4 regions of the Streptomyces sp. NPDC002206 genome follow, and region 1 is predicted to be linked to each of the others. Evidence: predicted binding sites of a transcription regulator. Region 1 holds the regulator's gene; each other region holds the start of a gene.
The links. The regulator HrcA, encoded in region 1, represses chaperone genes, less so after heat shock. The targets are predictions, from matches to a motif close to TTNGCACTCNGNNNNNCNGAGTGCNAA.
Positions count from the first base shown of each region.

Region 2: groES (co-chaperone GroES) is a predicted target of HrcA. The motif match lies at 1,031-1,057, and genes of this name have one in related genera.
Region 3: groL (chaperonin GroEL) is a predicted target of HrcA. The motif match lies at 1,986-2,012, and genes of this name have one in related genera.
Region 4: ACWCP8_RS36070 (FmdB family zinc ribbon protein) is a predicted target of HrcA. The motif match lies at 1,748-1,774, and genes of this name have one in related genera.

Region 1 covers NZ_JBSFCW010000021.1:91,192-94,518, forward strand. Annotated here, with positions in the region: gene ACWCP8_RS29180 (MBL fold metallo-hydrolase) at 1-647, opposite strand, end outside; gene hrcA (heat-inducible transcriptional repressor HrcA) at 839-1,855, shown strand; gene dnaJ (molecular chaperone DnaJ) at 1,856-2,992, shown strand; gene ACWCP8_RS29195 (nitronate monooxygenase) at 3,181-3,327, shown strand, end outside.
Region 2 covers NZ_JBSFCW010000001.1:633,244-636,570, reverse strand. Annotated here, with positions in the region: partial or broken gene ACWCP8_RS02915 (hypothetical protein) at 350-544, shown strand; gene ACWCP8_RS02910 (hypothetical protein) at 541-906, shown strand; gene groES (co-chaperone GroES) at 1,219-1,527, shown strand; gene groL (chaperonin GroEL) at 1,627-3,252, shown strand.
Region 3 covers NZ_JBSFCW010000001.1:971,654-974,980, forward strand. Annotated here, with positions in the region: gene groL (chaperonin GroEL) at 201-1,823, opposite strand; gene ACWCP8_RS04570 (cold-shock protein) at 2,176-2,382, opposite strand; gene ACWCP8_RS04575 (MoaD/ThiS family protein) at 2,837-3,115, opposite strand; gene thrC (threonine synthase) at 3,174-3,327, opposite strand, start outside.
Region 4 covers NZ_JBSFCW010000039.1:25,161-28,487, reverse strand. Annotated here, with positions in the region: gene ACWCP8_RS36080 (hypothetical protein) at 1-105, shown strand, start outside; gene ACWCP8_RS36075 (S-methyl-5'-thioadenosine phosphorylase) at 464-1,297, opposite strand; gene ACWCP8_RS36070 (FmdB family zinc ribbon protein) at 1,389-1,736, opposite strand; gene ACWCP8_RS36065 (MFS transporter) at 1,954-3,240, opposite strand.

The DNA of each region.
Region 1 (3,327 bases):
CCCGGCACGTACACCGCACCCTCGCCGCCCAGCGCCAGCAGCCGGTCCAGCGCGGCCGGCCAGCGCGACGGGATCGCGTCCGGGCCCGCCTGCGGTTCGCCGGACTCCTCGACCAGGTCGCCGCAGAGCACGACGGCGGGGGAGCCGGGCACCAGGGCGGCGAGATCGTGGCCGGTGTGGCCGGGGCCCACGTTTGCCAGCAGCACCTGGCGACCACCGCCCAGGTCGAGGGTCCACTCGTCGCAGACCTGGTGATGCGGCGCCACCAGCACATCGGCCGCCTGCGCCGCGTCCTCCTCGGGCACTCCGTGGCGCACCGCGTCGGCGCGCAGCTCGTCCGCTCCGCGGGCCAGGAGATCCGTCACTCCGACCGCCCCGTACACCTCGGCCCCGGAGAAGGCCGCGGCGCCGAGCACATGGTCGAAGTGGGGGTGGCTGAGTGCGATATGCGTCACCCTCCGGCCGATCAATGCCTGCACCTGGGCCCGGACCTCCACACCCTCGCGCAGCGTCGATCCGGTGTCGAAGAGCAGCGCCCCCTCGGCTCCGACCACCAGTGCGACTGTCGCATCCCACCCGGGAAGCCGCCGCCGGCCCACACCGTTGCCGAGTCGCTCCCAGCCGAACTCTTCCCAAGAGGCGTCCATGCGGCGACGCTATCGGCAACGACCTGCGCAGTCTCGGGGTAGCGTGGCCGGTCGCCCTTGCTAGGGCCCTACCCGGCCGCCGTACACTGGCGGGAGATCACTGGCACTCGTACGCATCGAGTGCCAGGGCCCTTCGAGGAACGACCGAAACGACCGGGATCCACCGAGTGACACAGCTGGAGGTGTGCGCCATGCTCAGCGAACGCAGACTCGAAGTGCTGCGCGCCATCGTCCAGGACTATGTCGGTACCGAGGAGCCCGTCGGTTCCAAGGCGCTCACCGAGCGGCACAAGCTGGGGGTCTCCCCGGCCACGGTCCGCAACGACATGGCAGTGCTGGAGGACGAGGGCTTCATCGCCCAGCCCCACACCAGCGCGGGACGCATTCCGACGGACAAGGGCTACCGGCTCTTCGTCGACAAGCTCGCGGGTGTCAAGCCCCTGTCGTCGCCGGAGCGCAGGGCCATTCAGAACTTCCTCGACGGCGCGGTCGACCTCGACGACGTCGTGGGCCGCACCGTACGGCTGCTCGCGCAGCTGACGCGGCAGGTTGCCGTCGTGCAGTACCCCTCGCTGACCCGGTCGACGGTGCGGCATGTGGAGCTGCTGTCGCTTGCGCCCGCCCGGCTGATGCTCGTGCTGATCACGGACACCGGCCGGGTCGAGCAGCGCATGATCGACTGCCCCGCGCCGTTCGGTGAGACCTCTCTCGCCGATCTGCGGGCCCGGCTCAACAGCCGGGTCGTCGGACGCCGTTTCTCGGACGTCCCGCAGCTGGTGCAGGATCTGCCGGAATCCTTCGAGAGCGAGGACCGGGGAACCGTGTCCACCGTGCTCTCGATCCTGCTCGAAACCCTCGTCGAGGAGACGGAGGAGCGGCTGATGATCGGCGGCACCTCCAACCTCACCCGCTTCGGGCACGACTTCCCTCTGATGATCCGGCCGGTGCTGGAGGCATTGGAGGAGCAGGTCGTGCTGCTGAAGCTGCTCGGCGAGGCCAAGGACTCGGGCATGACCGTACGTATCGGGCACGAGAACGCCCACGAGGGGCTCAACTCCACGTCCGTCGTCGCGGTCGGCTACGGTTCGGGCGACGAGGCAGTCGCCAAACTCGGCGTGGTCGGACCGACCCGCATGGACTACCCCGGAACGATGGGAGCGGTACGCGCAGTGGCACGTTACGTCGGACAGATCCTGGCGGAGTCGTAAGTGGCCACGGACTACTACGCCGTACTCGGCGTGCGCCGCGACGCATCTCAGGACGAGATCAAGAAGGCCTTCCGGCGGCTCGCACGCGAGCTGCATCCGGATGTCAACCCCGATCCGAAGACCCAGGAGCGGTTCAAGGAGATCAACGCCGCCTACGAGGTGTTGTCGGACCCGCAGAAGAAGCAGGTCTACGACCTCGGCGGCGACCCGCTGTCCGCCTCCGGCGGCGGTGGCGCGGGCGGATTCGGACAGGGTGGCTTCGGCAACTTCTCCGACATCATGGACGCGTTCTTCGGTACGGCGTCGCAGCGCGGACCCCGTTCGCGCACCCGGCGCGGCCAGGACGCGATGATCCGGCTGGAGATCGATCTCGGCGAGGCCGCGTTCGGCACCACCAAGGACATCCAGGTCGACACGGCCGTTGTCTGTACGACCTGCAGCGGCGAGGGCGCCGCACCCGGCACCTCCGCCCAGACCTGTGACATGTGCCGCGGACGCGGTGAGGTCTCCCAGGTCACCCGGTCGTTCCTCGGCCAGGTCATGACCTCGCGGCCCTGCCCGCAGTGCCAGGGCTTCGGTACGGTCGTGCCGACCCCGTGCCCGGAGTGCGCCGGTGACGGCCGCATCCGTTCGCGGCGCACGCTCACCGTGAAGATCCCCGCCGGTGTCGACAACGGCACCCGCATCCAGCTCGCGGGCGAGGGCGAGGTCGGCCCCGGCGGCGGCCCGGCCGGCGACCTGTATGTCGAGATCCACGAGCTGCCGCACGCGGTGTTCCAGCGCAGGGGCGACGATCTGCACTGCACTGTCACGATCCCCATGACGGCGGGCGCGCTCGGCACCAAGGTTCCGTTGGAGACACTCGACGGTCTGGAGGAGGTCGACATCCGGCCGGGCACCCAGTCCGGTCAGTCGGTCCCGCTGCACGGCCGCGGCATCACCCACCTGCGTGGTGGCGGGCGCGGCGATCTGATCGTGCACGTCGAGGTGATGACCCCGTCGAAGCTGGACCCGGAGCAGGAGCGACTGCTGCGTGAGCTGGCGAAGCTGCGCGGCGAGGAGCGGCCCACCGGTCAGTTCCAGCCGGGGCAGCAGGGGTTGTTCTCCCGGCTCAAGGACGCGTTCAACGGCCGCTGAGGGCCGTCCGTCGCGTCACTGCCCTCTGCAACGCACCGCCCGCCGGTCCCGGACCGGCGGGCGGTGCGCATATGGCGGTACCCCTTCCGGTCACCTTTCGGCTCCCCTTCCGGATCCCGCTTCGGATATCTTTCGGGCCGCCTCATGGCTGATTCGGCACGGTCCAGGCGACGTGGCACGATGCGGTCATGTCATCCGCGTTGACCGATCTCTGCCGGTATCCGATCGTGCAGGCCCCGATGGCGGGCGGTGTGTCCTGTCCACAGCTGGTCGCAGCCGTCGCCGAAGCGGGCGGGCTCGGCTTCCTCGCTGCCGGGTACAAGACGGCGGACGGC
Region 2 (3,327 bases), on a different contig from region 1:
CGGTGTCGGGCCGAGTGATCGTTCGATTGCTGCCAGTATGCGAAATCATGTGGTTTTACGACAAAAGGAAGAATTTGCCATGACGGGGCAGAGGCCGGGCTCGATCTGTCGCAGGCAGGGTGGCCTGCGACGGGGGTGGCCGGGATGCGCGGTTCCGGCCGCGCCCCTCGTCGTCGCTGTCGGCTCCGGTTGCGCCTCCGAATCCGGCGACCGCGCCGAGCGCCGGGCCGCCAGGCCCTCCGCAGGCGGGCCGGGCGCCCCCGCCGGGCGGGCCGGCCCGCCCGGCGACCTGCCGGCACCTGCCGCACCTGCCGGGAAGCTGGACCTGGACCTGGACCTGGACCTGGACCTGGAGTGGCGGGAGCGGGACCGCGATCTGCGCCCCTGCGACATCGTCCTCACGCGCTTCGGGGACGCCACGGACTGGGACGGTAGCGGCAGCCGGGCCGCCGTGATCCGCGCGGCCATGAAGCCGGTCACGACGGTCATGAAGACCATCACGGACAAGGGGTACGCCGTGGCACGGCCGGGGGACTACGTATGAGCCGGGCGCGCCGGCTGCTCGCCGGACTGCTGGCGGCCGGTGTTCTTCTGACCGCCACCGCCGGGTGCGCGCAGTCGGTCGACCCGATCGAACGACTGGGCCGGAAGGCCGCGCAGAAGGTGCGCGGCCCGCACCGGGCACCGGCGGCGGGGCCCGGGCGGACGTCGGAGTCGGGGCCGAAGGCGGACGTGCGGAGTGATCACGGGGCGCCCGGGTCGTGGGTCGTCACCGCCTGCGGGCGGCGGGACCGGCCGCAGGAGTCCGCGGACTCCCGGCTGTCGCCACCGCTGAGGGAGCGGCAGCCGGACCGGTCGGAATCGTACGGCGACGTGGACCCCGGGACCGGCTGCGACCGGCGGTAGCCGCGTGCCCGTGGACTTCGCGCGCCCGTGAACTTCGCCCTGCGGGCCTCGCCCGGGGCGCATGCTCCTGGACTGCGCCCCGGGGGGTCTTGCCCCATGGCTGCCACGCCACGACCGCACCGAATTGGCACTCCGCTTGACCGAGTGCTAATCGCGGTCATAGTCTCGGCTCTGGCACTCCCCACTGGAGAGTGCCAGCAGTACTGTGCGACTGGCAGGTCCGGCACCCGCGACGACGGATCCACCTGGTCGCCACCCCAGACAGTTAACCCCGCAGTTAACCCCGAGATCTCCGAAGGGGGAGGCCGGATCGTGACGACCACCAGCTCCAAGGTTGCCATCAAGCCGCTTGAGGACCGCATTGTGGTCCAGCCGCTCGACGCCGAGCAGACCACGGCCTCTGGCCTGGTCATCCCGGACACCGCCAAGGAGAAGCCCCAGGAGGGCGTCGTCCTGGCCGTGGGCCCGGGTCGCTTCGAGAACGGCGAGCGTCTTCCGCTCGACGTCAACACCGGTGACGTCGTGCTCTACAGCAAGTACGGCGGCACCGAGGTGAAGTACAACGGCGAGGAGTACCTCGTCCTCTCGGCTCGCGACGTGCTCGCGATCGTCGAGAAGTAATTCACCCACGTTTGCTTCCGTTCTGCGCCCCTGGCCCCCTGCGAAATAACTAGCCGGCGGTCGGGGGCGCAGTTCGTTTGAGAGGAAAGCTCAGCTCCCATGGCGAAGATTCTGAAGTTCGACGAGGACGCCCGTCGCGCCCTTGAGCGTGGCGTCAACAAGCTTGCCGACACGGTGAAGGTGACGATCGGCCCCAAGGGCCGCAACGTCGTCATCGACAAGAAGTTCGGCGCTCCCACCATCACCAACGACGGTGTCACCATCGCGCGCGAGGTCGAGCTCGACGACCCGTACGAGAACCTCGGTGCCCAGCTGGTGAAGGAGGTGGCGACCAAGACCAACGACGTAGCGGGTGACGGCACCACCACCGCCACCGTGCTCGCCCAGGCGCTCGTCCGCGAGGGCCTGCGCAACGTTGCCGCGGGTGCGTCCCCGGCCGCCCTGAAGAAGGGCATCGACGCCGCGGTCAAGGCCGTGTCCGAGGAGCTCCTCGCGACCGCCCGCCCGATCGACGACAAGTCCGACATCGCCGCCGTGGCCGCGCTCTCCGCGCAGGACTCGCAGGTCGGCGAGCTCATCGCAGACGCGATGGACAAGGTCGGCAAGGACGGTGTCATCACCGTCGAGGAGTCCAACACCTTCGGTCTGGACCTCGAGTTCACCGAGGGCATGGCCTTCGACAAGGGTTACCTGTCCCCGTACATGGTGACCGACCAGGAGCGTATGGAGGCCGTCCTCGACGACCCGTACATCCTGATCCACCAGGGCAAGATCGGCTCGATCCAGGAGCTGCTCCCGCTGCTGGAGAAGGTCATCCAGGCCGGTGGCTCCAAGCCGCTGCTGATCATCGCCGAGGACGTCGAGGGCGAGGCCCTGTCGACCCTGGTCGTCAACAAGATCCGTGGCACCTTCAACGCCGTCGCGGTGAAGGCCCCGGGCTTCGGTGACCGCCGCAAGGCCATGCTCGGCGACATCGCCACCCTCACCGGTGCGACCGTCATCGCCGAGGAGGTCGGCCTCAAGCTCGACCAGGCCGGTCTGGACGTGCTGGGCACGGCGCGCCGCGTGACCATCTCCAAGGACGACACGACCATCGTGGACGGCGGCGGCGAGCCCGGCGACGTCAAGGGCCGGGTCAACCAGATCAAGGCCGAGATCGACTCCACGGACTCCGACTGGGACCGCGAGAAGCTCCAGGAGCGCCTTGCGAAGCTGGCCGGCGGCGTGTGCGTGATCCGCGTCGGTGCCGCCACCGAGGTGGAGCTCAAGGAGAAGAAGCACCGTCTGGAGGACGCCATCTCCGCGACCCGCGCCGCGGTCGAGGAGGGCATCGTCTCCGGTGGTGGCTCCGCTCTGGTGCACGCCGTCAAGGTCCTCGAGGGCAACCTCGGCAAGACCGGCGACGAGGCCACCGGTGTCGCGGTCGTGCGCCGCGCCGCCGTCGAGCCGCTGCGCTGGATCGCCGAGAACGCGGGCCTCGAGGGTTACGTCATCACCTCGAAGGTCGCCGAGCTCGACAAGGGCCAGGGCTTCAACGCCGCGACCGGCGAGTACGGCGACCTGGTGAAGGCCGGCGTCATCGACCCGGTCAAGGTCACCCGCTCCGCGCTGGAGAACGCCGCGTCCATCGCGTCGCTGCTGCTCACGACCGAGACCCTGGTCGTCGAGAAGCCGGCCGAGGAAGAGGCCGACTCCGGTCACGGCGGTCACGGTCACTCGCACTGACGCGTAGCCGCACCGGCGCACAGCCGTAGAAGGCCCCCTGTTCCCGCCGCTCGGCGGCGGGAACAGGGGGCCTTC
Region 3 (3,327 bases), on a different contig from region 1:
TTGATGAATCCCTTCATCACGGCCGACGAGTTCAAGCTCGCCTCGCAGAACGAGGGCCACACCCTCGTGAGCGAGGAACTCTGCTCCTGGATCATCGAGCAGCTGTAACAGCATGTAACAGTGCCGGGTACGACGACGTCGGCCCCCGGGACCAACTGGTCCCGGGGGCCGACGTACGGGCACTTACCGATCCGTCAGGATCAGAAGTCCATGTCACCGCCCGGCATGCCGCCCGGAGCGCCCGCAGAGGCCTTCTCCGGCTTGTCGGCGATGACGGCCTCGGTGGTCAGGAACAGCGCGGCGATCGACGCGGCGTTCTGCAGAGCGGAGCGCGTAACCTTCGCCGGGTCGAGAATGCCCTCGGCGATCATGTCGACGTACTCGCCGGTCGCGGCGTTCAGACCGTGACCGATCGGCAGGTTGCGCACCTTCTCGACGACGACGCCACCCTCGAGACCACCGTTGATGGCGATCTGCTTGAGCGGGGCCTCCAGCGCCAGCTTGACGGCGTTGGCGCCGGTCGCCTCGTCACCCGAGAGCTCCAGCTTCTCGAAGACGGCGGTGGCCTGCAGCAGCGCCACGCCACCACCGGCGACGATGCCCTCCTCGACGGCCGCCTTCGCGTTGCGAACGGCGTCCTCGATGCGGTGCTTGCGCTCCTTGAGCTCGACCTCGGTGGCGGCACCGGCCTTGATGACGGCCACGCCGCCGGCCAGCTTCGCCAGGCGCTCCTGGAGCTTCTCGCGGTCGTAGTCCGAGTCGGAGTTCTCGATCTCGGCACGGATCTGGTTGACGCGACCCTGAACCTGGTCGCTGTCACCGGAACCGTCGACGATCGTGGTCTCGTCCTTGGTGATGACGACCTTGCGGGCGCGGCCCAGCAGGTCCAGGCCGGCGTTCTCGAGCTTGAGACCGACCTCCTCGGAGATGACCGTGCCACCGGTGAGGATGGCGATGTCGCCGAGCATGGCCTTGCGGCGGTCACCGAAGCCCGGGGCCTTGACGGCAACGGACTTGAAGGTGCCACGGATCTTGTTGACGACCAGGGTCGACAGGGCCTCGCCCTCGACGTCCTCGGCGATGATCAGCAGTGCCTTGCCGGACTGCATGACCTTCTCCAGCAGCGGAAGGAGGTCCTTCACGTTGCTGACCTTGGAGTTGACGATCAGGATGTACGGGTCGTCCAGGGACGACTCCATGCGCTCCATGTCGGTCGCGAAGTACGCCGAGATGTAGCCCTTGTCGAAGCGCATACCCTCGGTGAGTTCCAGCTCCAGACCGAAGGTCTGGGACTCCTCGACGGTGATGACGCCTTCCTTGCCGACCTTGTCCATCGCCTCGGCGATGAGCTCGCCGATCTGGGTGTCGGCGGCGGAGATGGAGGCCGTCGAAGCGATCTGCTCCTTGGTCTCCACGTCCTTGGCCTGCTCCAGCAGAGCGGCGGAGACGGCCTCGACGGCCTTCTCGATGCCCCGCTTGAGGGCCATCGGGTTTGCACCCGCGGCTACGTTGCGAAGGCCCTCACGGACGAGCGCCTGGGCGAGAACGGTGGCGGTGGTCGTACCGTCGCCGGCGACGTCGTCCGTCTTCTTGGCGACTTCCTTGACCAGCTCTGCGCCGATCTTCTCGTACGGGTCCTCGAGCTCGATCTCCTTGGCGATGGAAACACCATCGTTGGTGATCGTGGGCGCGCCCCACTTCTTCTCGAGGACGACGTTGCGGCCCTTGGGGCCAAGGGTGACCTTGACGGCGTCGGCGAGCTGGTTCATCCCGCGCTCGAGACCGCGCCGTGCCTCCTCGTCGAACGCGATGATCTTGGCCATGTGAAGTGGTCCTCCCGGACAGGGGTGGATTTCTCCGGACCGAGTGGCGCCCGCGACGGACGGCCTGCCTGCCCGGTGGTTCCTTGCCCCACCAAGCCTGCGGGCCTCACCGGCCCGGTCCAAGTTCTGTCACTCTCACCTGGAGAGTGCTAACGCCAATGATTAGCACTCGACCCCCACGAGTGCAAGCGCCCCCGGCGGTTGTGGACAACGTGCGGACCGGGCGACGGCGCGCGGGATGCCGCGGGCATGCCACGCGGGGCGACGGCCGACATCACGCGTGAAGGGCCCGTCCCCCTGGGGGTACGGGCCCTTCATGCGTGAGTGGTGTCGTTGGCCGACCGCGCCGAGCTCAGCCGACGGCGAGCTTGACCATGTCCGCCTGCGGCCCCTTCTGGCCCTGCGAGATCTCGAATTCAACTCGCTGACCCTCTTCGAGGGTGCGGTACCCGTCCATCTGGATCGCGCTGTAGTGGACGAAAACATCCGCACCACCGTCGACCGCGATGAAGCCGTACCCCTTCTCCGCGTTGAACCACTTGACGGTGCCCTGAGCCATGCCTAACTCCCCTATTACTGGCCCTTGCACAGGACCGCACTTCGCGGGCCCGGGTCAGAACTCACCCTCCGACAGGAGAGGGTGCGTGCGCCGGAACGCGTCGACCGCGGCCGAATGTATCTGCCCAACTGCCCTCTGCAACAGGTCAATCGGACGAGAATTCTGGGCAGCACTGAACGCCCGAATATGCGGAATTTGTGCGATTCCAGGGCAACTCGGACCGGGCAAAGGCCACTTATGTCGCAAGGAGTTCGAACACTTTGGCTGCATCTTGTCGCGGGCGGGCGCATTCTCATATGCGGTCGGCACGGGCAGCGGAGGGGGCTGCCCAACTGTACCGCGCTTAACCATGCAGAATTGCCCCCTCCGCTTACCTCGCAGAGGGGGCAATTCCGGTGACGCTGTGAAGTCGGCCGCGGGGCCTACGGGGAGTCCGGGCCGGGGCGACGGAAGGTCAGCAGCCGCCCGCGACGGCCGGGATGATCGAGATGCCGGCGCCGTCCGGGGTGGCCGCCTCCAGGCCGCCGTCGAAGCGCACGTCGTCGTCGTTGACGTACACGTTCACGAACCGGCGCAGCTTGCCCTGGTCGTCCAGGACGCGCGCGGCGATGCCCGGGTGGTTCTGCTCCAGCGACTCGATGACCTGGGAGAGGGTCGCGCCCTCGGCCGGGACCTCGGCCTGACCGCCCGTATAGGTGCGCAGGATGGTGGGGATACGGACCTTGACGCTCATGTGGGTGCCTTCCTTGCGTCTCGGGTGGACGTCTCGGGTGGACGTCCCGGTGGTCGGGTCAGCTGCGGGCCAGGCCGGCGTCGCGGAACGCGTCGAGGCTGGGCCGGATGGTCGCCGTCGGACCGGTGGTCGGGGCGACCGCGTCCAGCGTCTTCAGACCGTCACCGGTGTTGAGGACGACGGTGGTGAGCGTCGGGTCCAGCAGGCCGGCC
Region 4 (3,327 bases), on a different contig from region 1:
GGCGCCGACACCGGCGGACCGGGGACCGTCGGACGCACATCGGACGAGGACGTGGTCGGAGAAACGGGCGGGAACATGGCCGACACCACCTGCCGTGAGGAGTGAGGAGTACGAAGTCCGGCGTTCGGGCGAACACCGACGCCCCTCACGATCCACCGTCCCCGAGATTCCCGCCGAGCCCTGTGGACGGCGCACACGCTGTGGACAAGTCGGTCACCCACCCGCGCCCCACCCGTCTCGCAGAGCCAAGATCGGAGCCAGGCCGGAAGGAGCAGGACCAGCCCCGAACAGGACCAGCCCCGATCCAGGACCAGCCCCGAACAACCAGCCCCGAACAAACCAGGACCAGCCCGGAGCGAGCACCAAACCGGCCCCAGGACCAGGCCGGACCCAGCAACCCGGACCAGGACCGGGCCGGAGCCAGGACCAGGCCGGACCCAGGGCCGAGCCGCGGTCGCACCCCCTACGGCAGTTCGATCCCCGTCTCGATCCCGTCCAGCGCACGCGCACAAGAACAGCTGCGCTCCCCTTCCGCAGGCAGCGCCGTCACCGCGGCGAACAGCACCGCCCGCAGCCGGTCCACGTTGGCCGCGAACACCTTCAGTACGTCCCCGTGGGAGACGCCCTCGCCCGCCTCGGCGCCCGCGTCCAGGTCCGTCACCAGCGTCATCGTCGTGTAGCAGAGCCCCAGTTCACGGGCGAGCACGGCCTCTGGATGCCCGGTCATGCCGACCACCGACCAGCCCATCGCCGCATGCCAACGCGATTCGGCCCGGGTCGAGAAGCGCGGCCCCTCGACGACCACCAGGGTCCCGCCGTCCACCGGCTCCCAGCCCTTGGCGCGGGCCGAGGCCAGTGCGACCTTGCGCCCCTCGGGGCAGTACGGGTCGGCGAAGGCGAGGTGCACCACGTTCGACGCCACGCCGTCCGCGCGGGTCTCCCCGTCGTAATACGTCTGCGTGCGGGCCTTGGTGCGGTCCACCATCTGGTCCGGTACGAGCAGCGTCCCCGGTCCGTACTCCGGACGCAGCCCGCCGACCGCACACGGGCCGAGCACCTGACGTACGCCGACGGACCGCAGAGCCCACAGGTTGGCGCGGTAGTTGATGCGGTGCGGCGGCACATGGTGGCCGCGTCCGTGGCGGGGGAGGAAGGCGACTCGGCGGCCGCCGATCTCACCGAGGAAGACGGAATCGCTCGGCTGTCCGTACGGGGTGTCGACGCGAACCTCGGTGACGTCCTCCAGGAAGGAGTACAAGCCCGAGCCGCCGATGACACCGATCTCTGCGTTCACCATGTGATCACACTAGCGGGGCTGTAAATGCCGAGGGCCCCGCCGATCGGATCGGCGGGGCCCTCGGACGAAATGTGAAGCTGCGTACCTCGGCTCAGGCGGCCGACGTACCGCTCGACGACGACGCGGAGGACGACGACGAGGAAGAGGAAGCAGCGGCGGACGAAGGCGCGGACGACTTCGAGTCCGACCCCGTCGAGGAAGTCGACGAAGCGGAACCGGATGCCTTCGCGGACGCCGAAGCCGGCGCGCTGCTCGACGAGGAGCCGCGGCTGTCGTTCCGGTAGAAACCGGAACCCTTGAAGACAATGCCGACCGCCGAGAACACCTTCTTCAGGCGTCCCTCGCAGTTCGGGCACACGGTCAGAGCGTCATCGGTGAACTTCTGCACCGCCTCGAGGCCCTCGCCACATTCGGTGCACTGGTACTGATAGGTCGGCACTTGTCTTCCTCCTGGCACTCTCACTCGATGAGTGCTAACAATCCTCAATGGTAGCTGCTACGGGCCGCTGTTTGCAGTAACGTCTGTCACCTGCCTGAAGGGCAGCGGTCAGGGCTTGGCCGTCGTGGGGGCCGCTGGCCTGAGCGAAAAGCTGCCACATTATGTGGCGGAGGAGTCACACTGACGTATTCCGCTGAGCGAGCGAGCGCATGAATCGTCATTTTCTGGCCGCGACAGGATCGCGGTGAACCGTGCCGCGTGCGGCCATGATGGTCGCGCGGGCCGGTGTCAGCCGCGAACGCAGCGTCACCAGGGCCACGAGTGCCAGTACGGTCCCCACCAGCGGCACCACGAATCCGGCGCTCGCGCCGTGGGCGTCCGCCAGCCGTCCGGCGACCGTCACCGCCGCGGCCTGGCCGAGCGCGACCGCGCCCGTCAGCCAGGTGAACGCCTCGGTCCGGGCGGACGCCGGAACCAGCGCCTCGACGAGCGTGTATCCGCTGATCAGCGCGGGTGCGATGGAGAGTCCGACGAGCAGCCCGAGCCCGGCCAGCAGCGGCACGGAGTGCACGGCCCACAGCCCGGACGCGGTCAGGGTCAGCGCCGCGTACCCGGCGATCAGCCTGCGCCGCGGCCCGCTCTTCCAGGCGATGGCACCGCAGGCGATCCCGGCCAGCATGTTGCCGGCCGCGAAGATCCCGTACAGCAGGCCGTTCGCACCGGGCCGGCCGATCTCCTCGGCGAATGCGGTCAGCGAGACCTGCATGCCGCCGAAGACGGCGCCGATCCCGAGGAACGCCACCGCGAGCACGCGCACGCCCGGTACGGACAGGGCGGAGGTGTGCCGTTCGGAGGCGCCGGACGTGGTGGCGCGGACCGCGGGCTGGGTATGGCGCTGCGCCGCGAAGAGCAGGCCGCCCATCAGCGTCAGTGCGGCCTCCGCGATCAGTCCGGCCGCCGGATGCACCCCGGTGCACAGGGCGGTGGCGAGGACGGGTCCGATGACGAAGGTGAACTCGTCCGTCACCGACTCGAAGGCGGCGGCGGTCGACATCAGGGGCGAGGCCTTCCGGCCGGGTGCCGCGCCGAGCAGGGCCGCCCAGCGGGCCCGCACCATCGGGCCGATCTGCGGGACGGAGGCACCCGTCGGCACTGCGGCCAGGAACAGCAGCCAGAGCGGTGCGTCCGCCAGTGCGAGTGCCGTCAGCGCCGATACGGACGCCGTGTGCACGAGGACTCCCGGCAGCAGTACGGCGCGCTGGCCGATGCGGTCGGCCAGCTTGCCGCTCTGCGGGGCGAACAGTGCCATGGAGACACCGGTGGCAGCGGCGACGGCGCCCGCGCTGCCGTACGAGCCGGTGGTGTGCTGCACCAGCAGGACGATGCCGATGGTCAGCATCGCGAAGGGCTGCCGTGCGGCGAAGCCCGGAAGGAGGAAGGTCCACGCACCGGGGATGCGCAGCAGTTGCCCGTAACCGGGGCGGTCGGAGACCGTGGACGCCACGGTCCATGCCTTTCTGCCGCCTGGTAGCCATGCTTCCGTGGCCGGTCCGCACCTGTGGGTGCCGGTCCCGGACGGGAGCTGCCGAGA